DNA from 3 places in the Cytobacillus sp. ABV4_503 genome. Region 3 is predicted to be linked to each of the others. Evidence: predicted binding sites of a transcription regulator. Region 3 holds the regulator's gene; each other region holds the start of a gene.
The links. The regulator Rex, encoded in region 3, represses fermentation and respiration genes when NADH is low (regulators of the CRP and FNR family bind a similar motif). The targets are predictions, from matches to a motif close to TTGTGAAATATTTCACAA.
Positions count from the first base shown of each region.

Region 1 (2,327 bases), 3.3 Mb from region 3:
ACCGATATAATACAATGCATGTGCCTGAAGAGGAGCATAGAAAGTATAAAGAACAGTAGCTTCATTCAGCAGGATCATGACAGCTGCAAGAACAGTTCCTGCTGTCATCAGCCAAAAACCGATCCAGCCGGCAATTCGCTGTTTATTTGTAAGGGTCCCTGATGTTTTGCTTGTCGCTGCTATCTGGAAACCCATTATAAAAAAGGTGGTAAGTACAAGTCCGAGTACAACACCGTGAACCGTGAGAATTTGGTAATACCCGATGCCTGCAGGAAGCTCGAATTTACCGGAGCGGACCAAAGTCTGCAATAAACCAGCAAGGCCGCCTATTGCTAAAGCTGTAAATGCAACGAAAAAGTGAGCCATTGCCAATTTTCCGTCACGGCGGTCAACTTTTAATTTTGCTGAAGGATTAAACATTATTCCACCACCTTAATTTTAGACGACATCATGTGGTGACCAACACCGCAATATTCATTACATACAATTAAGTATTCGCCAGTTTTATCAAATGTTGTAACATGTTCACTGATATAGCCGGGTTCAAGCATCATGTTGATATTTGATCCCGCAACTTCAAAACCGTGGACGACATCTTTGGTTGTTGCGATAATTTTCACTTTGGCACCATATGGAACCTCTACTTCAGCTGGGCTATAGGAAAAAGCAGATGCTACGTATACCAATTCGTAATCCCAATCTTTCCCTTCTACCTTTTTCAGCCCTGGCTCATTAAATGGAGCGGTAGTATCGACCTTTTCAGGGTCGATTGTTGCCAAACAGCTTGGGGGCTGATTGCCCAGGTAAAATGCGCTGACTCCCAGGACTGTTAAAAAAACAAGCAGCGATCCGATTCCAAAAGTGAGCCAGGCCTTTTCAAATTTATGCATATGCATGGCTTTTTCCCCTTTCTAATTCTAAAAGCGGCTGATAAATAGTGAATAAACACCCACCCATGTAATGATCAGGAAGAATCCTAATAAGAAAACGGAAGCTAGCGTTCCCTTTAAGGAAGAGCTATCCTCTATTTCAGTTTTTGTTTTTCGGCTGAGTTCCGTTTTCGCCATTGCCCTTCACTCCTTTCGAATATTTGGAAAAAGTAAATGATTACACCTTCATAATACAAAACATTTAGGAAGATTCTAGATGCTTTCAGTGAGTTCACAAATTGTTCATTCGTAACTTAAACACTATGATAATAGTGAAAAATTGATATTTAAGTGATTTATGTCACAAAAAACTCCTTTAAATTGTGAAAAAACTGTGAAGGTTTAATTGAGCTTCAGAAAGTAGGCAAATTATTTAAAATAAACATACTGAAGAGGGTGAATTATCTGATTAGCGAACAATTTTCTGGTAATTTATTGTTTAGTTCGTATTTAGTTAAAGTTTTGATTGAAGTATTAGTAAATGATGTTATAATGTTAATAAATTAATAACATTCACTCATATAATCGCGAGGATATGGCTCGCAAGTTTCTACCGGGTTACCGTAAATGATCCGACTATGAGTGAGCAATGTACAGGACGCTTTAGTCATCCTTGTTTGCCTGCAGCTTAGATCATTAGCCTGAAGGCCATTGCTTCACTCATTTTTATGTTGTGAATGCGATGGGTTTCAGGCTTTTTATTTGGCTGGAATGAGTAATTGAAGGCTTTCTATCATAGAGGAGGATGCAAAATGGATATGCTTATTGAAAAAATAAAGAGCGAAGGGATTGTTTTATCGCCGTCAGTTTTAAAGGTGGATTCTTTTCTGAACCACCAAATAGATCCTCAGCTAATGCATGAAGTCGGCAAAGAATTTGCAGATAGATTCTCCAGCAGCGGGATTACAAAAATATTGACTATCGAATCTTCGGGGATTGCGCCAGCTGTAATGGCGGGGCTCCAGTTGAATGTTCCAGTTGTATTTGCGAGAAAAAGAAAATCTCTTACTCTGGTAAATGACCTGATTACAGCCTCTGTCTATTCTTTTACTAAGGAAGAAACAAGTGAAATCTCTGTTTCAAAGAAATATCTTTCAGAAAAAGACAATGTTCTTATTATCGATGATTTTCTAGCGAATGGACAGGCAGCATTAGGTCTTGCGGATATAGCGAATAAAGCGGGATCAGCTATAGCAGGGATTGGAATCGTTATTGAAAAAGGCTTTCAAAATGGCGGACAGCTGCTGAGGGAAAAGGGATTTCGGGTTGAATCCTTAGCAATTATTGACTCGCTTGAAAGCGGCATAATCAGCTTTGATAAAACAGCAAAGAAAATGGAGGAATTGATGCGATGAATCAGAATCCGGTTAAAATTGCTTCCCTTGGAATTCAGCATGT
Region 1 is NZ_JBSWTH010000001.1:3,327,685-3,330,011, reverse strand. Features, by position in the region: gene ACXAD1_RS16695 (b(o/a)3-type cytochrome-c oxidase subunit 1) at 1-420, opposite strand, end outside; gene ACXAD1_RS16690 (cytochrome c oxidase subunit II) at 420-896, opposite strand; gene ACXAD1_RS16685 (cytochrome c oxidase subunit 2A) at 918-1,067, opposite strand; purine riboswitch at 1,427-1,528, shown strand; gene ACXAD1_RS16680 (xanthine phosphoribosyltransferase) at 1,682-2,284, shown strand; gene ACXAD1_RS16675 (nucleobase:cation symporter-2 family protein) at 2,281-2,327, shown strand, end outside.
Region 1: ACXAD1_RS16685 (cytochrome c oxidase subunit 2A) is a predicted target of Rex. The motif match lies at 1,219-1,236, and genes of this name have one in related genera.

Region 2 (2,327 bases), 1.1 Mb from region 3:
TATGCCCCGCTTTTCTTTTAAGTGTAAAGGTTTTGGAAAAAAAAAGTCTACATGTTAAACTGAAAAAATAGAAAGAATTTACATCATGACAAGAGCGTAAGCTTTTACAAAATCATTTTATACATATATGTTATCAATATTATTATAATTTTGTAAAAAAAATCACTTGTGCCCTAACAGATTTAGGAGGAAGAACTGTGGTTGTTATTGAACATAAGCATTTCAAAGAAATTCCTGTTCTTGAACTTGCCAGGCAGGAAGTAAAGGGGGAACGCTTGCCATTCATTATTTTCGTTCATGGCTTTACGAGTGCCAAAGAACATAATCTGCATTATGCCTATCTGCTTGCTGAAAAAGGGTTCAGGGTGGTGCTTCCGGACACTTTACTTCATGGGGAAAGATCTGAAGGTTTATCAGGCAGCGATTTAAATTTCAAGCTATGGGATATTGTTCTGAATACCATTGCGGAATTGAACATAATCAGGGATGTCTATGAGGATGCAGATTTGATCGACCAGGGAAGAATAGGGCTTGTGGGCACCTCCATGGGAGGAATAGTCACTTTGGGCGCCTTGACCCAGTATGAGTGGGTCAAGGCTGCAGTAAGCCTTATGGGTATGCCGTATTATGAAGAATTTGCACAGCTTCAGCTGGATGAATTGAAGAAGAATAAGGTTGAAATTCCGCTTTCCAGCGAAGAACTGGCAGATCTGCTGGGGACTTTAAGGGAGCGTGATTTAAGTCTTCAGCCTGAAAAACTCGGAGGAAGGCCTCTTATGTTCTGGCATGGCAAAAAAGACCCGGTTGTGCCTTATTCCTATACATACCAATTTTATGAGACCATTCAGCCCTTATATAGTGACTCACCTGAAAACCTCATGTTCATATCAGATGAACAGGCAGGGCATAAAGTAAGCAGGGAAGGGCTGCTGGAAACGGTTAAATGGTTCGGGGAACATCTATAACCAACATTTTTTCAATTCATTTAAATATTTGTTAAGATAAAGATAAAGTAAATAATGAAGGAGTGCTGCAGATATGGACCAGGATTTAAAAGACAGCATCATGGGTGCGCTTGAACTTGTTGTTGACCCGGAGCTGGGGATAGATATTGTAAACTTAGGCTTAGTATATGATGTTAAAATGGAAGAGGAAGGGAAAGCCGTAGTAGATATGACTCTTACATCCATGGGCTGTCCTTTGGCAGGAACAATTGTTGAACAAGTAAAGTCAGCTTTGGCTGATATTCCAGAAGTAAAGGACACTGAAGTGAACATTGTCTGGAACCCGCCTTGGTCTAAAGACAGAATGTCCCGCTATGCAAAAATTGCACTAGGCGTACAATAAGATTGAATCTTAAAAAACAGCTGGAGTATTTTCCAGCTGTTTTTTTATGCCCTTGCTTGTAATTTTTTGAACGTAACTCTGTACATGAGCATTGTATGTGAGGTAGTTCACTTATTTAACATGCCGATTATCCTATAATAACGATGGAAAGACAAAATTGCGTTGATGAAACAGCCAGGATTGAGCTGCTTAGGAGGCATTTCAAATGGGATTTGATAGAAATTTTAATAATGACCCTTTTATTGTGATATGGGAATTAACAAGGGCATGCCAGCTAAAATGTCTGCATTGCCGAGCGGAAGCGCAATACAAGAGAGATCCGCGAGAGCTTTCTTTTGATGAAGGGAAGTATTTGATTGACCAAATCAAGGAAATGAACAACCCTATGCTTGTTTTTACTGGTGGAGATCCATTAATGAGGCAGGATGTATTCGACATTGCCGAATATGCTGTAAAAAAAGGCGTGCGTGTTTCGATGACGCCCAGTGCGACACCCAATGTAACAAAAGAAGCTATTGAAAAAGCTAAAAAGGTCGGCTTAGCTCGATGGGCTTTCAGCCTTGATGGGCCAAATGCGGAAATCCATGACCATTTTAGAGGTACTTCCGGATCCTTTGATTTAACGATCGAAAGGATTAAATATTTGCACGAGCTTGAAATACCAGTCCAGATTAATACAGTTATTTCGCGTTATAATATAGATTATCTTGAGGAAATGGCTAAGGTTGTCGAAGAACTCAAATGTGTTCTTTGGAGTGTGTTCTTCCTCGTCCCAACAGGAAGAGGGCAGGAAAAAGATATGATTTCTCCGGTTGAACATGAGAAGGTATTTACATGGCTGTATAACTTAAGCAAAAAAGTTACTTTCGATATCAAGACAACAGCTGCCCAGCATTACCGCCGAGTAGTCATTCAGCAAAAAATGAAGGAAGCGAAGGCTCAGAATGAGGACATTCAATATCTTGATGCACTTACACAGC
Region 2 is NZ_JBSWTH010000001.1:1,086,133-1,088,459, forward strand. Features, by position in the region: gene ACXAD1_RS05590 (alpha/beta fold hydrolase) at 198-965, shown strand; gene ACXAD1_RS05595 (metal-sulfur cluster assembly factor) at 1,039-1,347, shown strand; gene ACXAD1_RS05600 (TIGR04053 family radical SAM/SPASM domain-containing protein) at 1,553-2,327, shown strand, end outside.
Region 2: ACXAD1_RS05600 (TIGR04053 family radical SAM/SPASM domain-containing protein) is a predicted target of Rex. The motif match lies at 1,443-1,460, and genes of this name have one in related genera.

Region 3 (2,327 bases):
TTATTAAGAAAAGAGATGAAAAGAGGCCTGGATAGGGATGCATCTCCCGCAGCAAGCTCAGTGGGCTGGGCAATAGGCGGCATATTTTTGGCCCTGATCGCTCAAGCCACCGCTGCAAGCATTGAAAATATGATTGGCATTGAAATGGGATCTGAAAATACGCAGCAGATAATCCGGATCATTGAGGCATCGCCAATCGTTATATTAATCAGTTCGGTCATCGGGCCAATCCTTGAGGAAATCGTCTTTAGAAAAATTATTTTCGGTTCTCTCCATAAGCGCTTCAACTTCTTCCTTTCGGCCCTGATCAGCTCAGTCATTTTTGCACTTGCCCATTTTGAGCCTGAACATGTACTGCTGTACTCGGCAATGGGGTTCACCTTTGCCTTTTTATACGTCAAGACGAAGCGGATTATTGTGCCGATTTTTGCCCATGTGGCGATGAACACCTTTGTTGCAGTTATCCAGCTGAATCAGGATAATATGCAAAAATGGTTAGAAGAAATGGAAAAAATGCAGAGCTTTATCAGCTTTTTCTAGCTTAGTGGAATGCTGTGCAGAGTTTTAAATTTACTGGGGGATTTTGATGAGAAGCACACCTTTGTTTTCAGGCTTTATTTACATCCTTCTCGGATGCCTTTTCACCTTTATAGCAATACAGAATATCCAGCGTGAAGAAACCTGGGGTTTCTTTACTTATTTTCTGATCATAATTGCCACATTCGATTTTGGCACCGGTCTGCGGATGGTTGGCCTGCATTTTAAATTGAAAAATAAAATGAAAAAATGAGCCCGCAAAAGGCTCATTTTTTTACACTTCTTCAGGATAATTTTTCAGAAAATAAACCAGTGACTGCAATTCCACTGCCAGATCGATATGATGGATACGAATCGAGGCTGGCACAGTGAGCCTCGCAGGTGTAAAATTTAGGATTCCTTTTATTTTCGCATTCACCATCCGATCGGTAATAGACTGGGCAGGCGGTGCCGGCACTGTTAAAATTGCCACCTGAATATTATTATTTACAATAACTTCTTCAAGGTCATCCATATGATGGACCGGCACATCGCCGATTTTCGTGCCAACCTTACTCTCATCAACATCAAAAGCTACTTCTATTTTAGTATTATTATTTTTAAGAAAATTATAGTTAAGAAAGGCTGTTCCTAAATTGCCTACCCCGACCAAAGCTACTTTAGTCAGCTCATCCTGGTCAAGAGTCTTCCGAAAGAAGCTCAGCAGGTAATTCACATTATACCCATATCCTTTTTTCCCTAACGCACCAAAATACGAAAAGTCGCGGCGGATTGTAGCAGAATCCACTTTTACCGCCTCACTCAATTCTGCTGAAGAGACTCTTTGTTTGCCTGATGAGTGAAGATTTTTTAGAAAGCGGTAATATAAAGGCAGCCGTTTAGCTGTTGCCTGCGGTATCTTAATTGGTTCATTGGCCATTCGTCCATCCCCATTTCTTATGATGAATTAACTTCTTTTAAAGTCTCCATTTTTTCCGCCTGTTTTCTCTATTAAAAAGGTTGGCCCAATCACCATTCCTTTATCTACAGCCTTGCACATATCATATACGGTCAGAGCACAGACCGAAGCAGCTGTTAACGCTTCCATTTCCACACCCGTATTTCCCTTCGTTTTTACAGAAGCAGTAATGATAAGAACATACTCTTCCGATTCCGCTTTCCATGAAAATGAAATGTCCACACCCTTTAGCGGCAGCGGATGGCACATCGGAATAATGTCCCATGTTTTCTTGCTCGCCATAATGCCTGCAGTTTGTGCAACAGCGAGTACATCCCCTTTTTTCATGGAGTTGGATGTTATCTTCTCGTATATCTCCTGATTAACAGCAATACTTGATTGAGCGATGGCTGTCCGTGACGTCTCAGGCTTATCGCTGACATCCACCATTTTTGCCCTTCCCTCTTGATTAAAATGAGTAAAATCCGCCATTCAAAACACCTCTCTTCAAAATCATACACTATTTTTCTGTTACTTTGTATGTGCATTGTATGGTTCCTCACATATTTATTTGCCTTTTGTCTTGATTGAATGCCCTGCAGAAGGGCTTATAGTCCTGTCTCCTTTATTGCCGAACATATATGAATGAGTTACACTTACTCTATACCCGAGGTGAAAGAACATGATACTATTACAAGTCAATCAACTGGCGAAAAATTTTGGCGCTGATCCCATTTTAACCAATATAAAGCTTGAAGTACAAACCAGGGACCGGATTGCGCTAGTAGGGCGCAATGGTGCAGGAAAGTCCACCCTTTTGAAAATTATTGCCGGACAAATGACATATGACTCC
Region 3 is NZ_JBSWTH010000001.1:5,356-7,682, reverse strand. Features, by position in the region: gene ACXAD1_RS00060 (CPBP family intramembrane glutamic endopeptidase) at 1-540, shown strand, start outside; gene ACXAD1_RS00055 (YdiK family protein) at 587-790, shown strand; gene ACXAD1_RS00050 (redox-sensing transcriptional repressor Rex) at 812-1,456, opposite strand; gene moaC (cyclic pyranopterin monophosphate synthase MoaC) at 1,484-1,966, opposite strand; gene ACXAD1_RS00040 (ABC-F family ATP-binding cassette domain-containing protein) at 2,157-2,327, shown strand, end outside.